3 regions of the [Enterobacter] lignolyticus SCF1 genome follow, and region 2 is predicted to be linked to each of the others. Evidence: predicted binding sites of a transcription regulator. Region 2 holds the regulator's gene; each other region holds the start of a gene.
What was found. The regulator PhoB, encoded in region 2, activates phosphate uptake and scavenging genes when phosphate is short. The targets are predictions, from matches to a motif close to CTGTCATAAAACTGNCNNAT.
Positions count from the first base shown of each region.

Region 1: kdgR (DNA-binding transcriptional regulator KdgR) is a predicted target of PhoB. The motif match lies at 2,822-2,841, and genes of this name have one in related genera.
Region 3: pstS (phosphate ABC transporter substrate-binding protein PstS) is a predicted target of PhoB. The motif match lies at 2,645-2,664, and genes of this name have one in related genera.

Region 1 covers NC_014618.1:2,070,291-2,081,183, reverse strand. The annotation lists gene cspE (transcription antiterminator/RNA stability regulator CspE) at 1-208, opposite strand, end outside; partial or broken gene ENTCL_RS22920 (DUF2627 domain-containing protein) at 221-365, opposite strand; gene ENTCL_RS09825 (YebO family protein) at 975-1,274, opposite strand; gene mgrB (PhoP/PhoQ regulatory lipoprotein MgrB) at 1,348-1,494, opposite strand; gene ENTCL_RS09815 (YobH family protein) at 1,654-1,893, shown strand; gene kdgR (DNA-binding transcriptional regulator KdgR) at 1,939-2,730, opposite strand; gene ENTCL_RS09805 (MFS transporter) at 2,908-4,281, shown strand; gene htpX (protease HtpX) at 4,327-5,208, opposite strand; gene prc (carboxy terminal-processing peptidase) at 5,405-7,453, opposite strand; gene proQ (RNA chaperone ProQ) at 7,473-8,171, opposite strand; gene ENTCL_RS09785 (GAF domain-containing protein) at 8,269-8,766, opposite strand; gene yebS (membrane integrity lipid transport subunit YebS) at 8,910-10,193, shown strand; gene ENTCL_RS09775 (PqiB family protein) at 10,162-10,893, shown strand, end outside.
Region 2 covers NC_014618.1:3,644,000-3,654,892, reverse strand. The annotation lists gene mak (fructokinase) at 1-300, shown strand, start outside; gene sbcC (exonuclease subunit SbcC) at 334-3,474, opposite strand; gene sbcD (exonuclease subunit SbcD) at 3,471-4,673, opposite strand; gene phoB (phosphate response regulator transcription factor PhoB) at 4,868-5,557, shown strand; gene phoR (phosphate regulon sensor histidine kinase PhoR) at 5,579-6,874, shown strand; gene brnQ (branched-chain amino acid transporter carrier protein BrnQ) at 7,285-8,604, shown strand; gene proY (proline-specific permease ProY) at 8,683-10,056, shown strand; gene malZ (maltodextrin glucosidase) at 10,197-10,893, shown strand, end outside.
Region 3 covers NC_014618.1:4,792,639-4,803,531, forward strand. The annotation lists gene ENTCL_RS22220 (fimbria/pilus outer membrane usher protein) at 1-1,375, shown strand, start outside; gene ENTCL_RS22225 (fimbrial protein) at 1,387-2,496, shown strand; gene pstS (phosphate ABC transporter substrate-binding protein PstS) at 2,752-3,792, shown strand; gene pstC (phosphate ABC transporter permease PstC) at 3,873-4,832, shown strand; gene pstA (phosphate ABC transporter permease PstA) at 4,832-5,722, shown strand; gene pstB (phosphate ABC transporter ATP-binding protein PstB) at 5,769-6,542, shown strand; gene phoU (phosphate signaling complex protein PhoU) at 6,556-7,281, shown strand; gene yieH (6-phosphogluconate phosphatase) at 7,324-7,989, opposite strand; gene ENTCL_RS22260 (NCS2 family permease) at 8,159-9,496, shown strand; gene ENTCL_RS22265 (NADPH-dependent FMN reductase) at 9,566-10,132, opposite strand; gene ENTCL_RS22270 (4'-phosphopantetheinyl transferase family protein) at 10,135-10,893, opposite strand, start outside.

The sequences.
Region 1 (10,893 bases), 1.6 Mb from region 2:
AGATAGCGGTTACGTTAACAGCTGCCGGGCCTTTCTGGCCGTCCTGAATTTCGAACTCAACGTTCTGGCCTTCAGCCAGAGTTTTGAAGCCGTTACCCTGGATTGCAGAGAAGTGTACGAACACGTCTTTGCTGCCATCAGCCGGAGTAATGAACCCAAAACCTTTGGACTCGTTGAACCACTTAACTTGACCTTTAATCTTTGCCATTTGCAAAATTCCTTAGAATGTTTTCTTCGCCCGTGGGCACTTACATAGATAAAACTGAGACATTACTGCATGAGGCACTAATATAAGGTTCGGCAGAGAAGCGGTATTCAACGACAACGTGTTTACTCAGGACTTCTTTACTGAAAATGCCACACATAGACAGAACTGTACCTCGTTTAACCCAAAACGTGTTATCACACACAACGTAAATTATGGCAAGCCATTTTTAAACGTGTCTGGATCGGTCGCACAAATTAGAGAACTAAGCGTTGATCGCCTGCACAGTTATGCGTGCCCGACAACGCTTAGCGAATCGCTATGCCTGCCCATAACATCCGTCAAGCTCTCGGTTTTGCGCGACTTTTCTACCATAGCGCGTCAACTTTGCGCCGTCCAGATCGCAAGCGCGTAAACCTGAATTTTTCTAAAGTTAGAAACAATCATGCATAATTATGTCGCACAAAAAACACGCTATGTTAAAAAAAATCTCGTCCGGCGACCATAGATAATTATTATCGATAATGCATCACAATAATGAAAATTTGATGACATCTACGAAATAGCGCAATAAAAACGTTTCGCTGCGGCGAAAACGCCGGCACATAAAAAAAACTGCCGTCAGGCTTAAACAAAATCAGCAATAATTCACAAATTAACGTACGCCGGAGCGATTAATACAATATCGCAATAATGTATGACAGACGGGTATATGAATCTCAGGGGAGGGATTCCCGGTAACGGATTGATACCGGGAATGTACCGCGCTTCAGCGTTCAGCGACAAGGCGAATAAAACCGTCGTCCTCATCTTCCTGCGCCGCCTGCGCAGACGCATCCTGCTCTGCCGACGCTTCCTTTTCCGGCTCATTCGCTTCGCAAAGACGGCGCAACAGCGCAGTCTGACGCTTCTGCTGATCTAACAACGCTTCCAGTAACTCGATTTGCTCATTGCTGCGGGCGCTGGCGCGGCGAACAAAAAACCACAAAACCAACCCAACGACAACAACCAGAAGAGACATGACCAGCGGGGCCATGCCCATTACTCCGGAACTGATTACTTCCATCATCTCACCACCTCAAAAAGAAGCCATTATTCTACCACTCAGGCTGAGGAAGAAAATCACCTGTGAGAAAAATGGTCTACCAGGGAATGAACTTGTTGATGGTACAAATACCGCTGAAAAACTGCACATCCTGATCGCACAACACGTTGATCGTCTGCGTCCACAGCAGCAGACAGGCGATCAGCAGAACAACGATCACAATGATCCAGCGTAACTTTTTCACTCCACTCTCCGGGTAACTGCAACCTGTGAACAGGTTAGCATGCTAATCTTAAACCGCGGCTAACTGTAATAGGTTCCGATCATTTTAGGAATCATCGACTTGTTTCAGAGCATGATCCGGATAGGCTGATTGGCGGGAAGAAACAATAATGAGGCAACAATGCGCTTAGTGATACGTTCTGTTCTTGTGCTGGCCATCGCCTGGATCGCCCTGCTATTAAGCGGTTACGGCGTACTTATCGGCAGCAGCGAAAATGTTGGCGGCCTGGGATTACAGTGTAAATACCTGACCGCTCGCGGCACCAGTACCGCACAATATGTGCATTCAAACAGCGGAATCATCGGCATGACCAACTGCCCGCTGCTGCGCAAAAGCGATATCGTCGTCGATAAAGGGTAAAAAAAAACGCCGCAATCGCGGCGTTTTTCACAGCAACGGCGCGGCTCAGAACGGATAGTCGTTGTAGCCCATCTGCTCAGAAATTTTACGCGCCGCCGTATGCAGCATGCTGACGTACTCCTGCAGGCGATCTTCGGAGAAACGCAGCGTCGGGAAAGAGATGCTCAGACCCGCAATAACCACGCCAAAGCGGTCAAATACCGGCACGCCGATGCAGCGTAATCCCTCTTCCTGCTCTTCGTTATCTTCGCCATAACCCTGCTCGCGCACCTGCGCCAGTACCGGCAGCAGCGCCTCCGTCGAGGTTATCGTGCGGCTGGTGCTGCGCTTGTACTCTACGCCTTCCAGAATCTGCTGCACCTCATCGGCATCGCGCCAGGCCAGCAGGACTTTGCCGATCGCGGTGCTGTATAGCGGGTTGCGGCGCCCGATGCGGGAGTACATGCGCAGGTTGTACATCGAGTCGATTTTATGGATGTACACAATGCTGTCTTCATCCAGCGCGCCAAGGTGGATAGTCTCTTTCGTCAGGCGCGACAGTTCACGCATTTGAATGTCCGCGCTGCGAACCAGATCCACGTTTTGCAGCGCACGGGCGCCGAGTTCAAACAGCTTAAGCGTCAGCGAATACTTCTCGGACTCCCCTTCCTGCGCCACATAACCCAGGGACTTCATGGTCTGCAAAAAGCGATAGACCGTGCTTTTTGACATCATGACGCGCTGCGACAGTTCGGTAATACCGATCTCACGCTCTTCTCCGAGCGCCTGGAGGATGCCAAAAACCTTCAATACTGAAGAGACTGAATCTGGCTGCTTATCCAAATCCGCGACTGCCATTTATCACCTCATTGCCACTGTTTTATAAAAAATAGAACTGGTTTTTATTATAATTTCCCCGAACCGCCGTCGCAATCGATCTTCGGTAACTTCGTTACAAATCTGCGACATACTGCCTGATAATCAATGCTAAAATCATTACCTGTATAATGATTTCACTAAAGACCTATTTTCAACATGGAAAAAGCCTTTACTGATGGTTTGCCGCTGCCGCAGCGTTATGGCGCCATCCTGACCATTGTTCTTGGGATCTCCATGGCCGTGCTGGACGGCGCTATCGCTAACGTTGCGCTGCCGACCATCGCCAGCGATCTCAACGCTTCCCCCGCCGCCTCCATCTGGATTGTGAACGCCTATCAGATTGCGATTGTCATCTCCCTGCTGTCGCTGTCCTATCTTGGCGATATGTTCGGCTATCGCCGGATCTACAAGTGCGGCCTGGTCGTATTTACCTGCACCTCGCTTATCTGCGCGCTTTCCCACTCGCTGGAAATGCTCACGCTCGCGCGCGTCGCGCAGGGCCTCGGCGGCGCGGCGCTGATGAGCGTCAACACGGCGCTCATCCGTCTCATCTATCCCCAGCGTTTTCTTGGGCGTGGAATGGGGATTAACTCGTTTATCGTCGCGGTCTCTTCCGCCGCCGGGCCGACGATTGCGGCGGCGATTCTGTCGGTAGCCTCCTGGCAGTGGCTGTTTTTGATTAACGTTCCGCTCGGCATCATTTCACTGCTGCTGGCGATCCGCTATCTGCCGCCCAACGGCGCGCGCAGCCATGCCCCGCGCTTTGACCTGCCCAGCGCGGTGATGAATGCGCTCACCTTCGGACTGCTGATTACCGCGCTCGGCGGTTTCGCCCAGGGGCAATCGGTACAGCTGGTGCTGGCGGAAGTGGCGGTAATGCTGGTCGTCGGCTTCTTCTTTATTCGCCGCCAGCTGCGCCTGCCGGTACCGCTGCTGCCCGTTGATCTGCTGCGCATTCCGCTGTTTTCGCTCTCTATCTGTACCTCCATCTGCTCGTTTTGCGCACAGATGCTGGCGCTGGTTTCCCTGCCCTTCTTTTTACAAACCATGATGGGCCGCAGCGAAGTCGAAACCGGGCTGCTGCTGACGCCCTGGCCGCTGGCGACCATGGTGATGGCGCCGCTGGCGGGCTATCTGATCGAAAAAGTGCACGCCGGGCTGCTCGGCGCGCTGGGGCTGGCGATTATGGCCTGCGGGCTGTTCGCGCTGGCGCTGCTGCCCCCGGCGCCGCACGACATCGATATTATCTGGCGCATGGTGCTGTGCGGTGCCGGGTTCGGCCTGTTCCAGTCGCCGAACAACCATACGATAGTCTCCTCCGCGCCTCGCCACCGCAGCGGCGGCGCCAGCGGCATGCTCGGCACCGCCCGCCTGCTCGGGCAAAGTACCGGAGCGGCGCTGGTCGCGCTGCTGTTTAACCTGCTGGGGAATCAGGGCACCCATACCTCGCTGCTGCTGGCGGGCATCCTGGCGGTGATTGCGGCGGTCATCAGCGGGCTGCGGATCGCCCAGCCTCGCAGCCAGGCATAAAAAAAGGCGCCTGCGAAGAGGCGCCCTTTGGCTGCTGTGAACGAGTTACTTGAGATACTCGCCGCTGCGCAGCGCTTCGATGCGCTTATCCAGCGGCGGGTGGGTCATAAACAGCTCGCTGAGCGATTTCGACTTACCGTTAATGCAGAACGCCATCATGCTGCTCGCTTCCTGCGGCTCATAGCTGGTTTTAAGACGCTGCAGAGCGGCAATCATTTTCTCGCGCCCGACCAGTTTGGCTGAACCGGCGTCGGCATGGAATTCGCGGTAGCGCGAGAACCACATGGTAATGATGCTGGCCAGAATACCAAATACCAGCTCCAGCACCGTCGCCACGGCGAAATAGATAAGCGGGTTGCCGTTGCTCTCTTCGCCATCGTCGCGGTTACCGCTCAGGAAGCCTGCCGCCACCTGCGCAATCACGCGGGAAATGAAGATAACAAAGGTGTTCACCACGCCCTGGATCAGGGTCATGGTCACCATATCGCCGTTAGCGATATGGCTGATTTCGTGCGCAATAACGGCTTCGGCTTCGTCACGGCTCATGTTCTGCAACAGACCGGTGCTTACCGCCACCAGTGAGGCGTCACGACGCGCGCCGGTGGCAAACGCGTTGATGTCCGGCGCGTGATAAATCGCCACCTGCGGCATGGCGATCCCCGCCTGGCGGGACTGCTGCGCGACGGTATTCATCAGCCAGTGCTCCGTTTCGTTGCGCGGCTGCTCAATGACTTCACCACCGACCGACTTCAGCGCCATCCATTTAGACATCATCAACGACACAATCGAGCCGCCAAAACCAAACAGCAGCGCCATGATAAGGAGCCCTGTCATGCTGCTCGACTGAATTCCTGTCAGGCTTAGCACCAGCCCAAACACAACCATGACGGCCAGGTTGGTTATCAGGAAGAGCGCGATTCGCATCATAATTTACTTTTAACCTCGTTCTAACAAAACGCACTATGCGATTACCCATATCGTATGGGTCTTATGAGAATTTTCAACTATCGGGGGGCGCTAAGTCACGAGAAAAACACAACTTTACATTTTGTAGTATCTCGTTGACGCAGAACAAAACGCGATAAGAAAACAGGCACAATTTCTTGTGCCTGTTAGAGAGAGATTACTTCGTTGGTGCCGGGGTAACGGCCGGAGACTCTTTTTCCATATGCGCCAGATCGAGCGCGATATGGACCGTTTCATCCAGGTATGGATCCGGTTCCTGGTAATCCTTCGGCAAATCGTCCAGTTTCTTCAGCGGCGGTTTACCTGCACGCTTGTAGCGGTCGTTAATCCGCGCAAGACGGGTCGCATCATCCTCTTCGTTCTCTTTTTCACGCTGGGCGTAATTGAGAGAAACGATGTTGCGGCGATCCTTCATGGCGTTAAAGCGCGCAATGTCCTTCATGATGTACTGGAACTCAGGATCTTTCGCAATACGCTCATCGTGCTGCTTCAGCAGTTCAGGGCCAAACGGCGCCATATCGCCTGACTTCACGTAGGTAGCCGCATTAATGCTGTCCCACGGCAGCGCGTTATCCTCAAACTTCTCGCCGGTTTCGGTCTCTTCGCTACCGGTCGGCATCATGATGTCCGGGGTGACGCCTTTACGCTGCGTACTGCCGCCGTTAATGCGGTAGAACTTCTGAATCGTATACTGCACGGAGCCCAGCGCCGGCCATTCAGGACGCAGCATCTGATCGTAGATACGGTTCAAAGAGCGATACTGCTGAACGGTACCTTTACCAAACGTCGGTTCGCCGACGATCAGCGCACGGCCGTAATCCTGCATCGCGGCAGCGAAAATTTCCGACGCCGAGGCACTGAAGCGGTCAACCAGCACCACCAGCGGGCCTTTGTAATAGACCATGCCATCGCTGTCGCTGTCTTCGCGCACCTTGCCGTTGTTGTCACGGACCTGTACGACCGGGCCTGACGGGATGAACAGACCAGAAAGCGATACCGCCTCGGTCAGCGCGCCGCCGCCGTTGCTGCGCAGATCGATGATAATGCTGCTGACGTTCTGTTTTTCCAGCTTCTGCAGCTGCGCTTTGACGTCGTCCGTTAAGCCAACGTAGAAGCCCGGAATATCCAGCACGCCGACTTTTTCTTTACCGACGGTTTTCACCGACATCTTCACCGCGCGGTCTTCAAGACGAATGCGTTCGCGCGTTAAGGTCACGACACGCGTCTTCGCCCCTTTCCCCGCCGGCAGAATCTCCAGGCGGACTTTGCTGCCCTTCGGTCCTTTAATCAGCGCCACGACGTCATCAAGACGCCAGCCGATAACGTCAACCATGCCCTTGCCGGTCTGACCGACGCCGACGATACGGTCGCCAACGCTAATCGCTTTGCTCTTCGCCGCAGGACCGCCCGCAACCATGGAGTTGATGACCGTGTAGTCGTCATCCATCTGCAGCACCGCGCCAATCCCTTCCAGAGACAGGCTCATCTCGGTATTGAACTGCTCGGTGTTGCGCGGGGACAGGTAGTTGGTGTGCGGATCGATTTCGTGGGCAAACGCCGTCATCGCCAGTGAGAAAACGTCTTCGCTGTTGGTCTGCGCCAGACGGCGAATAGCAAACTTGTAGCGACGCGTCAGGGTATCGCGGATTTCCTGATCGTTTTTCCCGGCGAGCTTGAGGCTGAGTTCGTCAAATTTGACTTTCGCATCCCACAGCGCGTTCAGCTCCGCCTCATCCTTCGGCCACGGGGTTTTGCTGCGGTCGAGGTTGAAGGTGTCGTTGCCGGTGAAATCCATTGGACGCGCCAGCACCTTCAGCGCGTACTGATAGCGCTCAAACCGGCGCTTTTGCGCCAGATTGTAGAGATCGTAAAACACGTCGAGCTTGCCGCTGCGCAGCTCGTCGCCGACCTGCGTTTTACGCGGCTCAAATTTCGCAATGTCGCTGGCCAACAGGACGTTGTGGCTGTAGTCCAGCAGGTTCAGGTAGCGATCGAAGATTTTCGCGGAAAAGGCGTTATCCAGATCGAACTGGCGGTAGTGCGACCGGGTGAAGCGTGACGTAACGCGCTCACTGACCGTCGCATGCTGCGGCTCTTCCTTCAGAACAGGAATCTGGTCTATACGGGTAATATCGTCCACAGCAAACGACTGGCCTGCCAGTAACAGCATGCCAGCGAGCGCGGTGACCTTAAAAAATGTGTTCATGCCAGGCCCGGCCTCCGTTTCAGAACACCAGATGTTCTGCGCGTACAATCATTGACATACCAGAAGTCAGCTGTACACGAACGCCATCTTTGGTGATCTCCAGTACAGTGGCATCCATTGCGTTATTGCCCGCCTTAACCTTCAGGGACTGGCCCACGGTCAGCGCAGACAGATCTGATACAGGCGTGTGGTGCTCTTCACGCACAGCGCGAGGCGCTTTGTTAGCGTTAGCGGCAGGTTTCGCCGTGTTGCGCGGCTTACTCTCCCCGCCCTCTTTACGGCGTACCGGAGGACGCGGCTTGCGCTCACGGCGCGGCGCATCTTCCTGCTCGCCGGCAGCAGCAGCGGCTTCACGTTTTTTCGCCTGCTGTTCGGCACGCTGTGCCTGAACGCGCGCTTTGGCTTCTTCCAGCTGCTGACGCGCGTGCGTCACATGCTGCTCGTCCAGCTCGCCGCAGGCGTTGCCGTCAAGATCAACGCGGATAGCGCCGGCTTTGATACCGTACAGGTAGCGCCAACTGGAGGTATAGAGACGTAAAGCGGAACGAAGTTGGGTCTTACTGAGATTCATCTCACCCTCAACACGCTCGACCAGATCCTGAAAAATACCAATTTTCAGGGGGCGCGCTTCGCCTTCCGCACTGAAACAGTGAGGAAAACGTTCGGCCAGAAAAGCGATGACTTCTTTGCTGCTATTCAACTTAGGTTGATTTTCCATGAAATTTCCTGATTACAACGGACGTAGCCAATAAACCACAGGCATGAACAGGCGTCATTATAATGACGTCATCGGTAAATGCTACGTTATCCGTTGATTATCCTGCGACAGGCTGAAAGAATTTATGATAGTCGGTTGCCGCAAGCACCTGCTCAAGGCGACCGACAAGCTCACGCAGACCCTGCTCATCCTCAGCGGTGAAGCGGGCAAGCGCCGGGCTGTCGATGTCCAGTACGCCGATAATCTGTCCGTTAACGGTCAGAGGCAGAACAATTTCAGAATTGCTCGCAGCGTCACAGGCGATATGGCCGTCAAACGCATGCACATCCTCTACGCGCTGAACGCGGTTTTCGGCGACAGCGGTACCGCAAACGCCGCGGCCGACGGGAATACGCACACAGGCAATTTTGCCCTGGAACGGGGCCAGTACCAGGGTTTTGCCCTCCAGAAGATAGAAGCCAGCCCAGTTCACCGACGCCAGGCGCTCAAACAGCAGCGCGCTGGTATTAGAGAGTGTGGCTAAGAAACTGGTTTCACCTGCCATTAATGCCTGAAAATCGCGGTTCAGATCCGCGTAAAACTCTGTTTTGCTCATTATATAGTCACTTGGTTTGTCTTACTTTAATTGCCGAAATCCGACGCATAGCCTAATAAAATAAGCATTAAATGCGCTAAGGCTCAAGATGATTCCATTCATAGGTTAAGATAGCGTTATACATTCATTTGCGAATCTAATAAATGGCACTGAGAGCGACGCAAAATTCATTAGGGAAAAAGCTGGCAATTCACAAAGTCAGCAATCTGCAAGTTCCCGCTAATTATCATCGCTGTCCGCAGTGCGATACGATGTTCAGCCTGCCGGTGGTCAAGAAGCACCAAAGCGCGTACTGCCCCTGCTGCAACGCCAAAATCCGCGACGGACGCGACTGGTCGCTGACGCGGCTGGCGGCGATGGCCATCACGATGATCATGCTGATGCCCTTTGCCTGGGGCGAGCCGCTGCTGCGCCTGCACCTGCTTGGCGTAAGGATAGACGCTAACCTGATGCAGGGCATCTGGCAGATGACCGAACAGGGCGACCCGATCCCCGCCGCCATGGTCCTGTTCTGTACCGTCGCCGCCCCGATGCTGCTGGTGACGGCGATAACCTACTTGTGGCTTGGCAATATTCTCGGAATGAATCTGCGCCCCGTCCTGCTGATGCTCGAAAAGCTCAAAGAGTGGGTAATGCTGGATATCTATCTTGTCGGTATCGGCGTCGCCTCCATCAAAGTGAAAGACTACGCGTTTTTGCAGCCAGGCATTGGCCTGGTGGCGTTTGTGGCGCTGGTGCTGCTCAGCATTCTGACGCTGATTCACCTGAACGTGGAGCAGCTGTGGGAGCGTTTTTACCCTCAGCGTCCCGCGACCCGACCTGACCCCGGCCTGCAGGTCTGCCTCGGCTGCCAGCATACCGGGTTCGCCGATGCGCGCGGACGCTGCCGCCGCTGCCATGTGCCGCTTCGCCATCGCCGCCCTTTCAGCCTGCAAAAAAGCTGGGCGGCGCTTATCGCTTCGCTGGTATTATTGTTCCCGGCCAACCTGCTGCCTATCTCTATCATCTACGTCAACGGCGCGCGGCAGGAAGATACGATTATGTCGGGCATCATGTCGCTTGCGCACAGCAATGTCGCCGTCGCGGCGGTGGTGTTTATCGCCAGTATTCTGGTGCCTTTTACCAAGGTTATTGTGCTGTTTACGCTGCTGGTCAGCATCCACTTCAAGTGCGAACAGGGGCTGCGCACCCGCCTGCTGCTACTGCGCTTCGTGACCTGGATTGGCCGCTGGTCGATGCTCGATCTGTTTGTGATTTCGCTGATGATGTCGCTGATAAACCGCGACCAGCTGCTCGCTTTTACGATGGGACCCGCTGCGTTTTATTTCGGCTCGGCGGTAATATTGACTATTCTTGCTGTTGAATGGCTGGACAGCCGCTTACTTTGGGACGCACATGAGTCAGGAAACGCCCGCTTCACCGACTGAAGCGAGAATTAAAACAAAACGTCGTATCTCGCCTTTCTGGCTCTTGCCGGTGATTGCATTCATGATAGCCGGCTGGCTTATCTGGAACACCTATGACGACCGCGGAACAACGATAACTATCGACTTTATGTCCGCCGACGGCATTGTGCCTGGGCGCACGCCGGTGCGCTATCAGGGGGTTGAAGTGGGCACCGTCGAAGATATCACCCTGAGTAAAGATCTGAACAAAATTGAGGTCAAGGCCAGCATCAAAGGCGATCTAAAGGACGCTTTGCGCGCCGATACCCAGTTCTGGCTTGTGACGCCGAAGGCGTCTCTTGCCGGGGTCTCAGGCCTTGATGCGCTGGTCGGCGGGAACTATATCGGCATGATGCCGGGTAAAGGCATCCCGCAGAGCCATTTCACGGCGCTGGATACCCAGCCCCGCTACCGGCTGAACAACGGCGAGCTGATGATTCATCTGCGCGCGCCGGATCTTGGCTCGCTGAACAGCGGTTCGCTGGTCTACTTTCGCAAGATCCCGGTTGGCAAGGTCTATGACTACACCCTCAACGACAACAAGCAGGGCGTGACGGTCGATATTCTGATTGACCGCCGCTTTACTAATCTGGTCAAAAAGGACAGTCGTTTCTGGAACGTGTCGGGAATTAAGGCCGATGTCGGCCTCAGCGGCGCCAAAGTACAGCTGGAAAGCCTGGCC
Region 2 (10,893 bases):
CAGGCGCTGAAGGGCAGCGACATTATGCGCCTGGTCGGGCAGCACGATGCGCTGGCGGAACAGGCGCTCAGCCGCTACGAGCTGCGGTTAGCGAAATCGCTGGCCCATGTGGTGAATATTCTCGATCCGGACGTGATTGTGCTGGGCGGCGGCATGAGCAATGTCGATCGCCTGTACCAGACCGTGCCGGAGCTGGTGAAGCGGTTTGTGTTCGGCGGCGAATGCGAAACGCCGATCCGCAGGGCCGCCCACGGCGACTCCAGCGGCGTGCGCGGCGCGGCGTGGCTGTGGCCGCTGTAGTATTTTCCCTCACCCGCCTGGGTGAGGGACGCATCACTCCATCGCAAAGCGCTTATCCAGCCTGCTATATCCCAGCCCGTTGATTTTCTTCACCCTGATTTGCACCGGAATCCGCTCTTTCATCGCTTCAACGTGGCTGATAACGCCGATGACCTTACCGCTGGCGTTGAGGGCATCCAGCGCATCCAGCGCGGTATCCAGCGTTTCGCTGTCCAGCGTGCCAAAGCCTTCGTCGAGGAACAGCGAGTCGATCCGCGTTTTGTGGCTGACCAGATCCGACAGCGCCAGCGCCAGCGCGAGGCTGACGAGGAAGCTTTCGCCGCCGGACAGGGTGCGGGTATCGCGAACCGCGTCGGCCTGCCAGGTATCGACGACCTCCAGCTCCAGCGCTTCGCTGGCCTTGCGCTGCAGCAGGTAGCGGCCGTGCAGGCGGCTGAGCTGCTCATTCGCCAGCCACACCAGGTTATCGAGAGTCAGCCCCTGGGCGAATTTACGGAATTTATCACCCTCTCTGGAGCCGATCAGCGCGTTGAGCCAGCCCCAGTCCTCCAGCGTTCTTGCGGCTGCGTCTATCTCCTGCATCAGCGCTTGCTGCTGCTGGCGGCTGGCGGCATCCTGCGTCAGCTGCTGGCGAATACCGCCCTGCTGCGTGCTGTTCTCGCGCATCTGCTGGGCCAGCTGCTGCAGCTGAGCCTGCAGCGTCTCGAGGCTCTCGGTCTCCGGGAGACCGTCGGGCTTCAGCTGCTGATGCTGCTCCCGCGTCGCCTGCGCCTGGGCGACCAGCGCCTGCTGCTGGTGCAGCTGGTTTTCCAGCGTTTGTCGGAGCTGCTCCAGACGGCTGCGGGTCGCTTCGTCGAGCAGCGCGTCGAGGAACGCCTGCTGGTTGGCGAACTGGCTTGCCGCCAGCGCCTGCTCAAAGGCCTGCTGCGCCTGCTGCAGGCGCTCGCTGGCGTCGGTTTCCTGCTGCTGCAGCGTTTGCCACTGGCCGTGGAGCGAGACGCAGTCATGATGCACCTGCTGCCATCCCTCCAGCGGCGTCTCCTCGGGCGCTTCGGGGTCTGCGCTTTCCGGCAGCGTGTCGAGCAGCGGCTGCAGCAGCTCAAGCTGGCGCTGGTTGCGCTGCTGTTCGTCGCTGTGGGTCTGCCACTGCGCGCTTTCCGCCTCGCGCGCGTCCAGCCAGCGACGCTCTTCGCCCGCCTCCGGCGACGTCAGCGCCAGCGCGGCAAGCGTGGCCGCCAGCGCCTGCTGGCGCTGCGCCTGCTGCTGGCGGATTTCCGCCGCCTGGGCATTCAGGGCGTCCATCTGGCGCTGCAGGGCGAGCCGCTGGCTGTGACGGAAAAGCTGCTGCTCGTACTCCTGCTGTGTTTCCAGCCAGGCGGCGACATCCTCCTGCGGCGTCAGGGCGATCCCCAGCGCGGCGACGGTGGATTGCCACTGTAAGGTGAGCGCTTGCTCCTGCTCCGTCAGCGTCTGTATCTCGCCGTTGTCGGCCTGCTGCTGCTTATTGAGCGCCTCCAGCTGGCCGCGCAGCGCGGCGCCGGACTCGGCAAGCTCCTTGACCTCTTTATCCAGCGCGTCCCGGCGGGCTTCATTCACGCCCGGCGTCAGCGCCTGGTAGCGCTCAATGGCCGGATGCTCGGTTGAGCCGCACAGCGGGCACGGGGAACCCGCCTGCAGGCGGGCGCGCTCTTCCTGCAGCGCCACGATGGTGCGCTCCTGCTCGCACAGCGTTTTGACGTCGGTGAACTGCTGGAGCTTCTCCTTATACTGCTGGCGGCGGCGGGCGAGTTCGGCATCGTGCTGTTCTTGCTCCTGCTGGCGCTGCTGCAGCGACTGTTGCAGCTGCTGACGGCGCTTTTGCAGCGGCGCAAAGCGTCCGTACAGCGCGTTGAGCTGCTGGCGGTATGGGCGCAGGACGGCGTGCTGCTCCAGCGCCGCTGCCGTCGCCGCCGCCTCCAGGGTCAGCGCGGTTTCCGGCAGCGCGCTGAGTTCGCCCCTGAGCCCGGCCTCGCGCTGGGACAGCATCTGCAGCTGCACGGCGTCCCGCGCCAGCTGTTCAAACGTGGCCCGCCATCCGGCAAGCTCCCGCTGCCAGTGACGATAGCCGTCGTGGGCGGCGAGCCAGTCGCCGAGGGTTTTCTGCTGCGCCAGCAGCTGCGTGTGCTGCCGGGCGGCGCTGTGGCGGATGCGGTTTCGCAGCCCGGTCTGGCTCTGTAAGCGAGTATTTACTTCAGTCGTTTGCTGGCGGATATGCTGCAGCGCGGCCTGCCGGTCCTGCAGCCGCATCCACAGCGGGCGCAGCGTATCGGCAGGATGCGCCAGCGCCAGCTTCGCCAGCTGCGGTTCGGCGTCGTTCAGCGCCTGTCCGGCGCTCTGCAGCGCGGCCTGCGCGCGCTGCTGCTCGCGGCAAATTTCGTTTTCCCTCGTCAGCCACTGCGCCCAGCTTTGGGTGCGGGTCTGTACGTCCTGCAGCCGTTTCTCTTCGTCAGTAAGCGCCTGCAAACGTTGCTGCAGCGCCTGCTGCTGCTCATCGTTCAGCAGCACCATCCCCGAGGCCTGCGCCTGCAGCTTTTCCAGCTCGGTTTTTGCGGTTTTATGCTTTTCAAACACCTGCGCCGAGATCTGCCCGTAAATCTCGGTGCCGGTCAGCTCTTCGAGCAGCTCGGCCCGCTCTTTGGGTTTGGCGTTGAGGAAGGCGGCGAACTGCCCCTGGGAAAGCAGCATCGAGCGGGTAAAGCGCCCGTAGTCCAGCCCGGTGAGCGAGGCGGTCAGCTCCAGCTTGTCCTTCACCTTGTCGGCCAGAATTTTGCCGTCCGCGCAGGTCGCCAGCTCAACGCGCGGCGCCTGCAGGTTGCCGTCCGGCTGGTTGCGCGCCCGGTTCTGGCTCCAGAAGGCGCGGTATGCGATGCCTTTGACCTCAAACTCTACTTCCGCCAGGCATTCGGCGGTATCACGGGTCATCAGGTCGTTTTGCGATTGCGACACCGTGTTAAGCCGCGGCGTCTCGTGATACAGGGCCAGGCAAATGGCGTCGAGCAGGGTGGTTTTCCCCGCGCCCGTCGGCCCGGTAATGGCGAACAAACCGTTGCTGGCGAACGGTTCGGCGGTAAAGTCAATTTTCCACTCGCCCTTCAGGGAGTTGAGGTTCTTCAGGCGCAGGCTCAGGATCTTCATGCCGTTTCCTCCCCACGAAGCGTTTGCACTGTTTCGTTAAACAGCTGGTGCAGCCGGTCCTGCTGCGGCGCGTCGAGCGACTCCAGATCCAGCCGGCGCTGGAAGACATCGCTTACGCGCAGCTCGCTCAGCGTTTCCCGCTGCGCGTTCATCATCGTGCGCTCGCGCTGCTCACGGCTGCGGCGCACCAGTAGCACCTCAACGGGAAGGTCGTCGGTTAGCGTCTGGATTTTACGCTGAATATCGTGCAGATACTCTTCGCTGGTGATTTCGATATCCAGCCACGTTGCCGGTGTCGCCGGGGCGTCGCGCCACTGTGCGAGCTGCGCGCTGATGCTGGCGAAATCGCCCTTCAGCACCGCCAGCGGCTGAGTGACGGGCACCTCGAGCGGCGTCACGTCCGCAAGCTTGCCGTCGGCGAAGGTCACCAGATTGACGCTTTTGGGCTTCCCGGTTTCGTCGAAGCTGAGGGGGATTGGCGAACCGCAGTAGCGAATATGCTCGCTGCCGCCGATCTTCTGCGCCCGGTGGATATGGCCGAGAGCGATATAGTCCAGCGGCGGGAAGTTCTGCGCCGGAAAGGCGTCGAGGGTGCCGATATAGATGTCGCGTACGGCGTCGCTTTTACTAGCGCCGACGGTGGTCAGGTGGCCGCTGGCCACGATCGGCAGCGGCCGGTCGCCGCGTAGCTCGCACGCCTGCGCGTACTGCTGCTGGTAGTAGTCGGTAATGGCCTGCAGCAGATGCTGCTGTTTTTCACCGCCCGACAATCCGGCCTGGCTTACCACCACATCGCGCGGGCGCAGGAACGGCACCGGGCACAGAATGGCGCCGGGGGTGCCGTCACGGCGGTTGAGCACGCAGGGCGGGGTGCCGCTGCCCGCAACCACGGTGGTGTTCAAAAAGGCGAGGATCTCGCGGGATTCATTCAGCGTCGCCACCGAATCATGGTTGCCCGCCAGCACCACCAGACGGCAGCCGCTTTGCTGCAGTTTGACCACAAAACCGTTATACAGCTCGCGGGCGTAGCTCGGCGGCGCGCCGGTATCAAAAATATCGCCCGCCACGATAATGGCATCCACCTGCTGAGCGTCCGCCGTGTCGAGCAGCCAGTCGAGAAACGCCTGGTGTTCGGCGGCCCGGCTTTTACTGTAAAAGTTCTGGCCCAGGTGCCAGTCGGAGGTGTGTAGGATGCGCATAAGTGTCCTGTGGCAAAAAAGCGTGACAGGGATTATAAACGCATAGCGATCCCAGGGCGATGGCCGCATTAACCCCGTGTCATAATTCAAAAATCCACTATCATAAGACGGTCATCTTATTCATAAATCTGTCATAAATCTGACGCATAATGGCGCCGCACTTTAGGCTTGTTACTAAAAACACAGGGTAAATAATGGCGAGACGTATTCTGGTCGTTGAAGATGAAGCGCCGATTCGCGAGATGGTGTGCTTCGTTCTGGAGCAAAATGGCTTTCAGCCTGTTGAAGCGGAAGATTATGACAGCGCTGTAACGCAACTCAATGAACCCTGGCCTGATCTGATTTTACTCGACTGGATGCTGCCGGGCGGATCGGGGATTCAGTTCATTAAGCATCTGAAGCGCGAAGCCATGACCCGCGATATTCCGGTGGTGATGCTGACCGCCCGCGGCGAAGAGGAAGACCGCGTACGCGGGCTGGAAACCGGCGCTGATGATTACATCACCAAGCCTTTTTCCCCGAAAGAGCTGGTGGCCCGAATTAAGGCGGTCATGAGACGCATATCGCCGATGGCGGTAGAAGAAGTGATTGAAATGCAGGGTCTTAGCCTTGACCCCTCCTCGCATCGCGTGATGACCGGCGAGAATCCGCTGGACATGGGGCCTACGGAGTTTAAGCTACTGCACTTCTTTATGACCCACCCGGAGCGTGTCTACAGCCGCGAACAGCTGCTGAACCACGTCTGGGGCACGAACGTATATGTTGAAGACCGGACGGTGGATGTGCATATTCGCCGCCTGCGTAAAGCGCTGGAACATAGTGGTCATGACCGAATGGTACAAACCGTTCGCGGCACGGGTTATCGGTTCTCTGCCCGTTTCTGACAACTGACTGGAGTGTTACCCGTGCTGGAACGGCTGTCATGGAAAAGGCTGGTATTTGAGCTGATCCTCTGTTGTATCCCGGCCCTCATTCTGGGGGGCCTCATTGGTCACCTGCCGTGGTTTTTGCTGGCGGCGGTCACCGGGCTTCTGATCTGGCATTTCTGGAATTTGCTGCGGCTCTCCTGGTGGTTATGGGTCGATCGCAGCATGACGCCGCCTCCCGGACGCGGCAGCTGGGAGCCGTTGCTGTACGGCCTGCACCAGATGCAGATGCGTAACAAAAAGCGCCGTCGCGAGCTGGGCAGCCTGATTAAACGCTTTCGCAGCGGGGCGGAGTCCTTGCCTGACGCCGTGGTGCTGACCACCGAAGAGGGGGCGATTTTCTGGTGTAACGGTCTGGCGCAGCAGATGCTGCACCTGCGCTGGCCGGACGATAATGGTCAGAACATCCTGAACCTGCTGCGCTATCCCGAATTTTCCCGCTACCTGAAGGCGCGCGATTTCACCAAACCGATGAATCTGGTGCTTAACAGCGGGCGGCATCTGGAGATTCGCGTGATGCCCTACAGCGAAAAACAGCTGCTGATGGTGGCGCGCGACGTCACGCAGATGCACCAGCTGGAAGGGGCGCGACGCAACTTCTTTGCTAACGTCAGCCACGAGCTGCGCACGCCGCTGACGGTGCTGCAGGGCTACCTGGAGATGATGCAGGAGCAAATCCTTGAGGGCGCGCCGCGCGAAAAAGCGCTGCATACCATGCGCGAGCAGACCCAGCGTATGGAAGGCCTGGTCCGCCAGCTGCTGACGCTGTCAAAAATCGAAGCCGCGCCGCTCATGGCGCTGAACGATAAAATCGACGTGCCGATGATGCTGCGCGTCGTCGAGCGGGAAGCCCAGACGCTGAGCCATAAAAAGCACGTGCTGACGTTTGAAATCGATGATTCGCTGCAGGTGCTGGGCAACGAAGAGCAGCTGCGCAGCGCGATGTCTAACCTGGTGTACAACGCGGTTAACCACACCCCGGAAGGCACCGAAATTCGCGTCTGCTGGCAGCGTACGCCGCACGGCGCGCTGTTCAGCGTCGAAGATAACGGACCCGGGATCGCGCCCGAGCATATCCCGCGCCTGACGGAGCGTTTTTATCGCGTCGACAAAGCGCGCTCCCGCCAGACCGGGGGCAGCGGGCTGGGGCTGGCTATCGTTAAGCATGCGGTGAACCATCACGACAGCCGGCTGGATATTGAAAGCCAGCCGGGGGTTCGCACCCGTTTCAGCTTCCTCCTGCCGGAACGTTTAATTGCCAGAAAAAGCGCCTGACGGAGCAACTGTCAATCTGTATTTCCACAAACCAGCTTCGGCTGGTTTTTTTTCTTTGCGGTTAACCAGACGGTGAACAATTATCAAACGTCTGTTTATTTTTTGTTCGCATTATTAGCCATGGGTTTTTCTGATATCTGGTTAATAAATCTGGATTACGACGAGTGATTGAGATAATCATCTGGTTTTGCGATCCCTTCTTGCTTTAAAACGTTATAAGCGTTTAAATTGCGCCCCATGCAGCAACAGACAGACTGCATACGCGTGGATTATCAAATAACAATTCTTCTCCACGCTATTCAGGGAGAATATCTCGCTGAAATTGTGCGCAATTGCCGCTGCACTATCCCGTTGGGAGCAGCGAGAAATGTTTCTTTTTCAACACCACATCCACAGGCAGTAAAGCGTTTATGACTCATCAGTTAAGATCACGCGACATCATCGCTTTGGGTTTCATGACCTTTGCGTTGTTCGTTGGCGCAGGCAACATCATTTTTCCTCCCATGGTTGGTCTGCAGGCGGGCGAGCACGTCTGGACGGCGGCGCTTGGGTTTCTGATTACCGCGGTGGGTTTGCCTGTATTGACCGTTATCGCGCTGGCGAAGGTCGGCGGCGGCGTTGATACCCTGAGCACGCCAATCGGTAAGGTGGCGGGCCTGCTGCTGGCCGTGGTGTGCTATCTGACGGTGGGGCCTTTTTTCGCCACGCCGCGTACCGCGACCGTCTCCTTTGAAGTGGGTATTGCGCCGCTGACCGGCGATGGCGCGATGCCGCTGCTTATCTACAGCATTATCTATTTTGCGCTGGTTATCCTCGTGTCGCTCTACCCGGGCAAACTGCTGGATACCGTGGGCAACTTCCTGGCACCGCTGAAAATTCTCGCGCTGATTGTGCTTGCCGTTGCGGCGATTATCTGGCCGGTTGGCCCTATCAGCCATGCGCTGGAGGCGTACCAGACCTCGGCGTTCTCCAACGGTTTTGTTAATGGCTACCTGACCATGGACACCCTGGGGGCGATGGTGTTCGGCATCGTTATCGTCAATGCGGCGCGCTCTCGCGGCGTGACCGAGGCGCGTTTGCTGACCCGCTATACCGTGTGGGCCGGGCTGATCGCCGGTATCGGCCTGACGCTGCTGTATCTGGCGCTGTTCCGCCTCGGCTCCGACAGCGCGACGCTGGTTGAGCAGAACGCCAACGGCGCGGCGATTCTGCATGCTTATGTGCAGCATACCTTCGGCGGCGCGGGCAGCTTCCTGCTGGCGGCGCTCATCTTCATCGCCTGTCTGGTGACGGCGGTGGGCCTGACGACGGCCTGTGCGGAGTTTTTTGCTCAGTACCTGCCGCTCTCTTACCGTTCGCTGGTTTTTATCCTCGGTCTGTTCTCCATGGTGGTGTCCAACCTGGGGCTGAGCCACCTGATTCAGATTTCCATTCCGGTGCTGACGGCGATTTATCCTCCCTGTATCGCACTGGTAGTATTAAGTTTTACCCGCGGTTGGTGGCATAATTCCACCCGCGTGATCGCCCCGGCGATGTTTATCAGCCTGGTGTTTGGCTTGCTGGACGGTATTAAGGCCTCCGCGTTTGCCGACATCCTGCCGTCATGGACCCAGCATTTGCCGCTGGCGGAGCAGGGGCTGGCGTGGCTGATGCCGACTATCGTAATGGCGGTACTGGCTATCGCCTGGGATCGCGCAGCGGGACGTCCGGTTACCTCCAGCGCGCACTAAGTCAGCGCGAAGAGTGGAAATTAACCACGGGGCGAAATGCCCCGTGGTTTTGTTTTTTTGTGTCAGGCATTGGAATTAATGGAAACGAATAACAAGCTAAAGCGCGGGCTAAGCACCCGCCACATTCGCTTTATGGCGCTCGGGTCGGCTATCGGCACCGGTCTTTTTTATGGCTCGGCAGACGCCATTAAAATGGCCGGTCCCAGCGTGCTGCTGGCCTATATTATCGGCGGCGTTGCGGCCTATATCATTATGCGGGCGCTCGGCGAGATGTCCGTTCATAACCCGTCTGCCAGCTCGTTCTCGCGCTATGCGCAGGAAAACCTGGGCCCGTTGGCTGGCTATATCACCGGCTGGACCTACTGCTTTGAAATTCTGATTGTCGCCATTGCCGACGTCACCGCTTTCGGGATCTACATGGGCGTCTGGTTCCCGGCGGTGCCGCACTGGATTTGGGTGCTGAGCGTGGTGCTGATTATCTGCGCCATCAACCTGATGAGCGTAAAGGTGTTCGGCGAGCTGGAGTTCTGGTTCTCGTTCTTCAAGGTCGCGACCATCATCATCATGATCGTCGCCGGTATCGGGATAATCGTCTGGGGTATCGGCAACGGCGGCCAGCCGACGGGGATCCATAACCTGTGGAGCAACGGCGGCTTCTTCAGCAACGGCTGGCTTGGCATGGTGATGTCGCTGCAGATGGTGATGTTTGCCTACGGCGGTATCGAAATTATCGGCATCACCGCCGGTGAGGCCAAAGATCCGGAGAAATCCATCCCGCGTGCGATTAACTCCGTGCCGATGCGTATTCTGGTGTTCTATGTCGGGACGCTGTTCGTCATCATGTCCATCTACCCGTGGAATCAGGTCGGCACCGACGGCAGCCCGTTCGTATTAACCTTCCAGCATATGGGCATTACTTTTGCCGCCAGCATCCTCAACTTTGTGGTGCTGACCGCCTCGCTGTCGGCGATTAACTCCGACGTGTTCGGCGTGGGCCGCATGCTGCACGGCATGGCGGAGCAGGGCAGCGCGCCGAAGGTGTTCGCCAAAACCTCGCGCCGCGGCATTCCGTGGGTGACGGTGATGGTGATGACCATCGCGCTGCTGTTTGCCGTCTATCTAAACTACATCATGCCGGAAAACGTCTTCCTGGTGATTGCGTCACTGGCGACTTTCGCCACCGTGTGGGTGTGGATAATGATCCTGCTGTCGCAGATAGCCTTCCGCCGTCGCCTGTCGCCGGAGGAGGTCAGCAAGCTGAGCTTCAAAGTGCCGGGCGGGGTGGCGACGACGGTGGTCGGCCTGGTGTTCCTGGTCTTCATCATCGCGCTGATTGGCTACCATCCGGATACCCGCATCTCGCTGTACGTCGGACTGGCGTGGATTGTGCTGCTGCTTATCGGCTGGGGCTTTAAGCGCCGCTACGATCGCCAGCTGGCGGAAGCGAACTGAGTCCTGTCTTCGACCCTCCCCGATACAGGGGAGGGTATCTCTCATCCCCCATTATCCTCCCCCAATTAACGCCATAATGATGAGTCGTCCTGTTGTCGGCTGTGGCAAGGTGAGGGCATTCTGAACAAGGGGTAATGATAATGTTGAAGGCCTGGCATCTTCCTGTCGCACCGTTCGTCAAGCAGCAGTCGGACAGACTGTCGATAACCCTCTGGCTGACGGGAGACAGCCTGCCGCAGCGGGTCACGCTGCGTGCGGAGCAGGACAACGAAGAGATCTCGCTGCCGATGCGCAGGCTCAAGCGGCAGCCTGAGCCGGGCGTCACGGCCTGGCGGGCGGAGATCGCCCTCGATCAGGGGCAGCCGCGGCGTCGTTACTGCTTTAAGCTGCTGTGGGACAACCGCCAGCGCTGGTTCACGCCGCAGGGGTTCAGCGCGTTTGCGCCAGCGCGGCTGGAGCAGTTTGCCATTGACGCGCCCGATAGCGGTCCGCAGTGGGTCGCCGATCAGGTGTTCTACCAGATTTTTCCCGACCGCTTCGCCCGCAGCCTGCCGCGGGAGGCAGAGCAGGACAACGTCTACTATCACCACGCTGCCGGGCACGATATTGTGCTGCGAAACTGGGACGAGCCGCTGACCGCCAGGGCCGGAGGCTCGATCTTTTACGGCGGCGATCTGGACGGGATCGGCGAAAAGCTGCCGTACCTGAAAAAGCTGGGCGTCACTGCGCTGTATCTCAACCCGGTATTTACCGCGCCGAGCGTGCATAAGTACGATACCGCGGACTACCGCCACGTCGACCCGCAGTTTGGCGGCGATCGGGCGCTGCTGCGCCTGC
Region 3 (10,893 bases), 1.1 Mb from region 2:
CGTACAGGCGGCAGAAGATTATGATTCCCTTGCGCTGGGGATGGGGAAGGATTTAGGGGATATTGGCGCCATTTCTTTTGACGTCACGCATGCACGGGCCCGTTTTGACGACGGTGATGATGAAAGCGGGCAATCCTATCGCTTTCTCTACTCTAAGCGTTTTGATGAAACGGACACCAATTTCCGCCTGGTAGGCTATCGCTACTCGACGCAGGGCTACTACAGCATGAACGAGTGGGCGCAGCGGCAGGATGACGCCAGCGATTTCTGGATTAGCGGTAACCGCCGCAGCCGGCTCGAGGGAACCTGGACGCAATCCTTTGGCAATGGTTGGGGAAACCTCTATCTGACGGTCAGTCGTCAGCAATACTGGAAAACGGATGAGGTTGAACGCCTGGTGCAGTTAGGCTACAGCAATTACTGGCACCGGATTTCGTGGAATATCTCCTGGAACTATACCGATTCTATCAACCATAGCTCCGGCTATTATGGCCATAATAATCATGATGATAGTAATTATGACGGCGAACAGATTTTCATGTTGTCCGTGTCTATCCCGTTATCCGGGTGGATGGAAAACAGCTATGTGAACTATTCATTAACGCAAAACAATCACAACGAAAGCACCATGCAGGCGGGTCTGAACGGTACGCTGCTGGAGGGGCATAATCTGAGCTACAACCTTCAGGAATCGTGGATAAGTTCGCCGGAGGATACCTACAGCGGCAGCGCCGGGCTGAGCTATGACGGAACCTATGGCTCGGTGAATGGTTCGTATGATTACAGCCGAGGTTCGCAGCGTCTGAATTACGGCGTGAAGGGCGGTGTTCTGGTACATGCGGATGGTGTGACCTTCTCGCAGCAGTTGGGGGAAACGGTCGCGCTGATTAAAGCGCCTGGCGCAGAAGGGATGGGGATCGACAACGCGACGGGGGTTTCCACCGACTGGCGCGGCTATACGGTAAAAACGCAAATGACGCCGTATGATGAGAACCGGGTGTCCATCAGCAGCGATTACTTTGAAAAAGCCAACGTCGAGCTGGAAAACAGCGTAGTGAATATTGTACCTACGCGAGGCGCGGTGGTGAGAGCGGAATTTGTCACCCACGTTGGCTATCGTGTGCTGTTTAATGTGCATCTGCCTGATGGAGCCTCCGTACCTTTTGGTGCGATGGCGTCCGCTGAGCTTGAATCGGGCACCGTAACGGGCATTGTGGGAGATAACGGCGATTTGTATCTTTCTGGTATGCCAATCGAAGGAACACTCTCTTTGCGTTGGGGAGAAAGTAGCGCAAAAACATGCCATGTTTCATACCGTCTGGATGAAAAACAATTAAAAGATGGGCTAATTCAGACACCAGCATCTTGTCGCTAAAGGAATAGAGAATGAAAAAAATATTGTCAGGGCTAATTATGCTGTTTTTTTGCTACGACTGCTTCGCCGCAGGCGATGGCGTTTGTCATAATTCGGATGGGTCAACGCACATGTTAAACTTATCATTTGGACCAATAACCATTTCGTCGGCAAATAATCAGACGGGCTATACCGTGGTAGATGCGTTAACGAACACGACGGGAACCTATCCGGTGCGGTGTCATTGCGACGATCAGCATGGCGGACAACCACCTTATTCAGATACCACTTTTTATCCTATTTACTATATTGGCGATCCAGCACCTGGACTCATTCTCGATCGCGCTATGGGTGGGTTAAATTACTATATATTAAAAGATACATCTGGATCTGAAACGCTTTCTGTTGGTGTGAAGGTTTTTATTATAAATAATCAGTATGCAGCAATACCTTTTGATCATTTATCAAACCAGTCAACTAGTCCTTCACATACGTGCGGTGCGGGTAATGACGGTAGTACTATTAACCTGGATTCCGGTCGTTCAGCTAAACTCTCTTTTTATCTTCGTCATCCGGTTATGGGGACGATAGATATCCCGCAAACTGAAGTAGCGTGGCTTTATGCCGGAATGTCCGATGACTTTCCCCGCACAACACCGGTTTCAAAAGTTACGATTAAAGGACAGCTTATTGCCCCGCAAAATTGTGAAATAAACCAGGGGCAAGTTATTGATATCGACTTAGGTAAAATTTATGCCAGCGAGTTTTCCTCAACGCCAGGCGCCGTTGTATCAGGAAGAAAGATAAAAACGGATGTAGCGGTATCCTGTACTGGAATGTCGGAGGTGCGCAACACGGCAAAGATTAACGCTTCGTTTGTTGCCCAGGCTCCGAGCGCGGATGCGTCCATGGTAACCACCAGCAACCCCGATGTTGGCGTCAAAATCTACGATCGAGATGGAAGCCCCGTTCGCGTTGATGGGAGTTCATTAATGCCCGCGGACATGTCAGCGATCAGCCTTGTGGGTAATACGAATGGCAGCGTTACGTTTTACTCCGCACCGGCAAGCCTCACGGGAAACAAGCCAACCCCCAACACGTTTGATGCCTGGGCCACTTTGGTTATTGAGTTTTCAAACTGATTAACGTCTATACGCAACGGTTGTCTCAGGCAGCCGTTGTCATTTTAGCTATTCTGTACCAGACTATCTTTCATGCAATATGACAAAATAATGACAGTGCAATGTATGCGCATCATTATAAATCAATGAGTTATATCGCACTCTTCGATTGTCATAAAACTGTCATAATTCGTACATTTAACTGTCACCTGTTTGTCCTATTTTGCTCACCGTAGCCACTTAAACAACGATTTACGAATTCTTGCAGGAGACATTATGAAAGTTATGCGTACCACTGTCGCAACTGTTGTCGCCGCGACCTTATCGATGAGCGCTTTCTCTGCATTTGCAGAAGCAAGCCTGACTGGCGCTGGTGCAACGTTCCCTGCGCCGGTGTATGCCAAATGGGCGGATACCTACCAGAAAGAAACCGGCAACAAGGTTAACTATCAGGGTATCGGCTCCTCCGGTGGCGTTAAACAAATTACAGCAAATACCGTTGACTTCGGCGCGTCTGATGCTCCGCTGAGCGACGATAAGCTCTCCCAGGAAGGCCTGTTCCAGTTCCCGACCGTGATTGGCGGCGTGGTGCTGGCGGTGAACCTGCCTGGCTTCAAATCCGGTGAGCTGGTGCTCGACGGTAAAACCCTGGGCGATATCTACCTGGGCAAAATTAAAAAGTGGGACGACGAAGCGATTGTTAAGCTGAACCCGGGCAAGAAGCTGCCTTCTCAGAACATCGCCGTTGTTCGTCGCGCTGACGGTTCTGGTACCTCTTTCGTGTTCACCAGCTACCTGGCTAAAGTAAACGAAGAGTGGAAGTCCAAAATCGGCGCTGGCTCTACCGTTAACTGGCCGACCGGTCTGGGCGGCAAAGGTAACGACGGTATCGCGGCGTTCGTACAGCGTCTGCCGGGTTCCATCGGCTACGTTGAATATGCTTACGCGAAGCAGAACAACCTGACCTACACCAAGCTGAAGTCTGCTGATGGCGCCGACGTTAGCCCGACCGAAACGAGCTTCTCCAACGCGGCGAAAGGCGCTGACTGGAACAAATCCTTCGCTCAGGACCTGACCAACCAGAAAGGCGCGGACGTGTGGCCAATCACCTCCACCACCTTCATTCTGGTGCACAAAGAGCAGAAGAAACCTGAGCAGGGCGCTGAAGTGCTGAAATTCTTTGACTGGGCCTACAAAAAAGGCGGTAAAGAAGCGAATGCGCTGGACTACGCTACCCTGCCGGAAAGCGTGATTGAGCAGGTTCGCGCAGCATGGAAGACCAACGTGAAAGACAGCAGCGGTAAAGCGCTGTACTAATTGGAAATATTGACGAAAATGACGGGTAGCAGTCATGCTATCTGTCAATTTCGTGAAACGTCTTAACTGAAGAGTAATTTATGGCGGCAATCAAGCCTGCATTTAATCCCCCGAGCAAAAAGGGCGACCTCCTTTTCGGCGCGCTGGTAAAACTGGCTGCGCTGATTGTGCTATTTATGCTCGGCGGCATTATCGTCTCCCTGATTTTCTCCTCCTGGCCTAGCATCCAGAAGTTCGGTTTCTCCTTCCTGTGGACGAAAGAGTGGGATGCGCCGAATGATATCTACGGTGCGCTGGTACCTATCTACGGTACTCTGGTGACCTCATTGATTGCTCTGCTGATCGCCGTTCCGGTGAGTTTCGGCATTGCGCTGTTTTTGACGGAGCTGGCGCCAAACTGGCTGAAACGTCCGCTGGGTATTGCGATTGAGCTGCTGGCGGCCATTCCGAGCATCGTTTACGGCATGTGGGGCCTGTTTATTTTTGCTCCGCTGTTTGCCACCTATTTTCAGGAACCGGTCGGGAATGTGCTGTCGGCCATTCCGATTGTTGGCACCCTGTTCTCCGGCCCGGCGTTTGGTATCGGCCTGCTGGCCGCTGGCGTGATCCTCGCCATTATGATCATTCCGTACATCGCCGCCGTTATGCGCGACGTGTTCGAACAAACCCCGGTGATGATGAAAGAGTCGGCCTACGGCATCGGCTGCACCACCTGGGAAGTTATCTGGCGCATCGTGCTGCCGTTTACTAAAAACGGCGTGATTGGCGGCGTGATGCTCGGCCTTGGCCGCGCGCTGGGTGAAACCATGGCGGTCACCTTTATCATCGGTAATACCTACCAGCTCGACAGCGCCTCGCTGTATATGCCGGGCAACAGCATTACCTCGGCGCTGGCCAACGAGTTTGCCGAAGCTGAATCAGGCCTCCACGTTGCGGCGCTGATGGAACTGGGCTTAATCCTGTTCGTGATCACCTTTATCGTCCTGGCGATTTCTAAACTGATGATCCTGCGCCTCGCGAAAAACGAGGGGGCACGTTAATGGCGACTCTTGAAATGCAAACGACGGCTGAACTGGCGGAATCCCGCCGCAAAATGCAGGCACGGCGCCGTACCAAAAACCGTATCGCGCTGACGCTCTCAATGGCGACCATGGCGTTCGGTCTGTTCTGGCTGGTGTGGATCCTGTTTTCTACCGTTGTACGCGGCATCGACGGTATGTCGCTGGCGCTGTTTACCGAAATGACGCCGCCGCCAAACACCGCGGGCGGCGGTCTGGCGAACGCCCTGGCCGGTAGCGGCCTGTTAATCCTGTGGTCGACGGTTTTCGGTACGCCGCTGGGGATTCTGGCGGGCGTTTACCTGGCGGAGTACGGTCGTAAATCCTGGCTGGCGGAAGTTATCCGTTTTATCAACGATATTCTGCTGTCTGCGCCGTCCATCGTTGTCGGTCTGTTTGTTTACACCATCGTGGTCATGCAGATGGAGCATTTCTCCGGCTGGGCGGGCGTGATCGCGCTGGCGCTGCTGCAGGTGCCTATCGTTATTCGTACCACCGAGAACATGCTGAAGCTGGTGCCGGACAGCCTGCGCGAGGCGGCCTACGCGCTGGGTACGCCGAAGTGGAAGATGATCTCCGCGATTACGCTGAAAGCGTCGATATCCGGCATCATGACCGGGGTGCTGCTGGCCGTCGCGCGTATTGCGGGCGAAACCGCGCCGCTGCTGTTTACCGCGCTGTCGAACCAGTTCTGGAGCACCGACATGATGCAGCCGATTGCCAACCTGCCGGTGACCATTTTCAAATTTGCAATGAGCCCGTTTGCTGAGTGGCAGCAGCTGGCATGGGCCGGGGTGCTGATCATTACCCTTTGCGTCCTGTTGCTGAACATTCTGGCTCGCGTGATTTTCGCGAAACGTAAACACGGTTAATTTTTACGGCGCGGCGATAGCGGCGTCGAATGAGGAAGAGATTGAGATGAGTATGGCGAATAGCGGCCCAGGTAAAATTTCGGTTCGTGATTTGAACTTCTACTATGGTAAATTCCATGCCCTGAAGAACATCAACCTGAATATCGCGAAAAACCAGGTGACGGCGTTTATCGGCCCGTCTGGCTGCGGTAAATCCACTCTGCTGCGTACGTTCAACAAAATGTTCGAACTGTACCCGGAGCAGCGTGCTGAAGGTGAAATCCTGCTGGATGGCGACAACATCCTCACCAATACCCAGGATATCGCTCTGCTGCGCGCGAAAGTCGGTATGGTCTTCCAGAAACCGACGCCGTTCCCGATGTCCATTTACGACAATATCGCTTTTGGCGTGCGTCTGTTTGAGAAGCTCTCCCGCGCCGATATGGACGAGCGCGTGCAGTGGGCCTTGACCAAGGCCGCATTATGGAACGAAACCAAAGATAAGCTGCACCAGAGCGGGTATTCTCTCTCCGGTGGTCAGCAGCAGCGTCTGTGCATCGCGCGCGGTATTGCGATTCGCCCGGAAGTGCTGTTGCTCGATGAGCCGTGTTCAGCGCTTGACCCTATCTCGACCGGTCGTATCGAAGAGCTGATCACCGAGCTCAAAGAGGATTACACCGTCGTTATCGTTACGCACAACATGCAGCAGGCTGCCCGTTGCTCCGACCATACGGCGTTTATGTATCTTGGCGAGCTGATTGAGTTCAGCAATACAGACGATCTGTTTACCAAGCCCGCTAAGAAGCAGACTGAAGACTATATTACTGGCCGCTACGGTTGATTTGGAGTTAATGATGGACAGCCTTAACCTTAATAAGCATATTTCCGGCCAGTTCAACGCAGAACTGGAGCATATTCGCACCCAGGTGATGACCATGGGCGGGCTGGTGGAACAGCAGTTATCCGATGCGATCACCGCCATGCATAACCAGGACAGTGAACTGGCGAAACGCGTCATCGACGGCGACAAACAGGTCAACATGATGGAAGTAGCGATCGATGAAGCCTGTGTGCGCATCATCGCCAAGCGTCAGCCTACGGCGAGCGACCTGCGTCTGGTGATGGCGATTATCAAAACCATCGCTGAACTGGAGCGTATCGGCGACGTGGCGGACAAAATCTGCCGTACGGCGCTGGAGAAGTTCTCTCAGCAGCACCAGCCTCTGCTGGTGAGCCTGGAATCGCTGGGCCGTCATACCGTCCAGATGCTGCACGACGTGCTGGATGCGTTTGCGCGTATGGATCTTGATGAAGCGGTGCGTATTTATCGCGAAGATAAGAAGGTGGATCAGGAGTATGAAGGCATTGTGCGTCAGCTGATGACCTACATGATGGAAGACTCCCGTACGATCCCAAGCGTGCTGACTGCGCTGTTCTGCGCCCGTTCAATCGAGCGTATCGGCGACCGCTGCCAGAATATCTGCGAATATATCTTCTACTTCGTCAAAGGCCAGGACTTCCGTCACGTCAACGGCGATGAGCTGGACAAACTGCTGGCGGATAAAGATCCCACCGAGTGACGTTTGTGGCGGGTAGCGCTTACGCTTACCCGCCCTGACAGACTAACGCGTGATATCCCACCCGCGCGCCTTCCACAGCTCCGGCAGCTGCGCCAGATCGGTAAAGGTCGTCACTTTTGGATGATCGATCGGCCGGTTGTGCGGATCGGCACAGAAATAGAACACCTCCATCCCTGCCGCAATGCCTGACTGCGCGCCTGCCGTTGAATCATCCACCAGAATGCAGTTTTCAACGTTCACGTTCATCGCTGTCGCCGCATGGAACATCAGTGCCGGGTCGGGCTTCCAGCGCTGAATGTCGTAGCCGCTGAACAGCGTCTGCGGAAAATGGTGCAACATGCCGGTTTTTCCTAGCGAATGCTCCATTTTGCTCACCGGCCCGTTCGACACCACGCACATCGGCACCGTCATGGCGTTCAGCAGCGCATTCGCGCCGGCAATCACCTCAAGTTCGGTATCGAACAGGCGCGCCACTTCGGCGCGATAGACCGGCTCAAGGCGGGCTTTTTGCAGGTTGACGCCGTATTCCTCATTGATGGTATCAATGATTTCGTAGAGTTTTACCCCTTTGAAACGCTTAAATATTTCGTCGAGTTCAAGCGTAATGCCGAACTCCTGGAACATGTGCACATAGGCACGCGAACAGATAACCTCGCTGTCGACGAGCGTTCCGTCGCAGTCGAAAAATACCGCCTCAATACTGGACATGCCGTTTCCTGTCTTAACAAGTTTAACGTTTACTCACCGCATTTCGCCTGACGCAATCGTTGCCGTATAAGCAAATTCAATGAAAAAAAATGTGTCTCAGGCACCCCTATTGTCGCATTTTGGTATAGGATAGCGACGAATTTTCCCCTCCTTTGTTTGGAACCAGATGATGAGCCAACAACACACAACCCAGGCTTCGGGTCAGGGACTGCTTGAGCGCGTGTTTAAACTGCGCGACCACGGCACCTCGGCACGCACCGAAGTGATCGCCGGTTTTACTACGTTCCTGACGATGGTTTATATCGTCTTCGTTAACCCGCAGATTCTGGGCGCGGCAGGCATGGATACCAGCGCGGTTTTCGTGACAACCTGTCTTATCGCCGCATTTGGCAGCATTTTGATGGGTCTTTTTGCTAATCTGCCGGTTGCGCTGGCGCCAGCAATGGGCCTTAACGCTTTCTTCGCCTTCGTCGTGGTCGGCGCAATGGGCCTGCCGTGGCAGATTGGTATGGGCGCGATTTTCTGGGGCGCCATCGGCCTGCTGCTGCTGACGATTTTCCGCGTCCGCTACTGGATGATCGCCAATATCCCGATGAGCCTGCGCGTGGGGATTACCAGCGGGATCGGCCTGTTTATCGGCATGATGGGGCTGAAAAACGCCGGGGTCATCGTGGCGAACAAAGACACGCTGGTGACCATTGGCAACCTGACGTCTCACAGCGTGCTGCTGGGCGTACTGGGCTTCTTTATCATCGCGATTCTGGCCTCCCGCAACATTCATGCGGCGGTGCTGGTTTCTATTGTGGTCACCACGCTGCTGGGCTGGATGCTGGGCGATGTTCATTACACCGGGATTGTTTCCACGCCGCCGGACGTTACCTCGGTAATCGGCCATGTCGATCTCGCGGGTTCCCTGAATATCGGCCTTGCGGGCGTGATTTTCTCCTTTATGCTGGTTAACCTCTTTGACTCCTCCGGCACTCTGATCGGCGTGACCGATAAAGCGGGCCTGACCGACGAGAAAGGCAAATTCCCGCGCATGAAGCAGGCGCTGTTTGTCGACAGTATCTCCTCGGTTGCCGGTTCTTTTATCGGCACCTCTTCTGTTACCGCGTATATTGAATCGTCCTCCGGGGTGTCTGTGGGCGGGCGTACCGGTCTGACCGCGGTGGTCGTTGGCCTGCTGTTCCTGCTGGTTATCTTCCTTTCGCCGCTGGCCGGTATGGTGCCGCCGTATGCGGCCGCAGGCGCGCTGATTTACGTCGGCGTGCTGATGACCTCAAGCCTGGCCCGCGTGAAGTGGGAAGACCTGACGGAGGCCGTTCCGGCGTTTATCACCGCGGTGATGATGCCGTTCAGCTTCTCGATCACCGAAGGGATTGCGCTGGGCTTTATCTCTTACTGCGTGATGAAAATCGGTACCGGTCGTTTCCGCGACCTCAGCCCGTGCGTTATCGTCGTAGCGCTGCTGTTTGTGCTGAAGATTGTGTTTATCGACGCACACTAAAGCCGTACGTATCAAGCGCCCTCTCCCGGTCGGGAGAGGGTTAGGGTGAGGGCAACAGGCCGCTCAGGCTTATGCTTTCACCCGCTGAATATACTCGCCAAATGCGGTCAGCTGACCGGCCAGATGATCCAGCGTGCTCTGGTCAATCACTTCACCCGACTGCGGGTCGACCTTATTCTGAATCACACCGCCCATAAACTCCGGCTTGTTCATTACCATCGCATCCAGGAACACGAGGATCTGGCGCAGGTGATACTGGCAGCGGGCACCGCCGATTGCGCCCATTGAGCTGGTCTGAATCAGCACCGGCTTACCGGAAAGCGGCTGGTTTGGCAGACGCGACAGCCAGTCGATGGCGTTCTTCAGGCCGCCAGGCACCGAATAGTTATACTCCGGCGTAACGATGACCACGCCGTCGGCGTCGCGAATCTGCGCCGCGAGGGCCTCAACGCTTTGCGGAAATCCCTCCTCCTGCTGGATGTCCGCATCGTACAGCGGAATATCGGCAATCGACGGCAGCGGCGATACGTGCATGCCGGCAGGCGCTACCTTCGGCAGGGTACGGGCGACCATACCGTTAAATGAACCTTTGCGCAGGCTTCCCAGTAACGTAACAACTTTCAGTGCTTCAGACATGATTACTCCTTTTCATCGCAGGACACGGCCTGGTTGAGTATAAGGGCTTTTTCTGCAGGTAAGCTGGTAAAACGCATCAGACAGCCGGCGGGCGCATTGGCGCGGGCGTTCATATCCGGCAGGCTTCGCCAGCCGCGCTGGGCGTCAAATTCCCAGAATTTTAGCTTCTCTATCGAGGGACTGGCGGCTATCGACCACACCAGCACATCTTCGGCGTCGCAAATCGCCTCGATCTGCTGAACGCGGGTGGTGCGCAGACGTCCCGAACCCGGCAGCAGCTGCAGGTTCTGCGCGCAATCGTTATGCACATCGCCGGTGAGCTTCAGGATGCTCTGGCGCAGCGTCGCCAGCTGAGCGCGCGCCTCGTCAGGGTCGCTCTGGTTGTTTATCCACAGCGTTTCGTTATTGCTGAACGGGTAGCTATCGGGCGTTTTCGGACTATGGAAGCTGCGCATCGCGCGCTGTAGCTCCATATCGAGGCCGCATTCGCCCTCGGTGCAAAGCGCCACGCCGACGATATTTCCGGCGTAGGCAATAGAAAAACGCGGCTGGTCGCTGTCGCGGAACACCGGTTTGCCATCCGGGCGGGTGATGATATCCGGCAGTTCGCTGACGCCGTACAGCATGCTCATCAGTTCAGCGAGCAGCGCGCGCGAAGCGAGGAAGCGGGTGCGGCGATGTGACGGCATGCGGCGCGCGTCGTTATGGCAGGATGCGGGCAGGCGTACCGAAATGAGCTGCCCGTCGTTAAAGATCCCTCT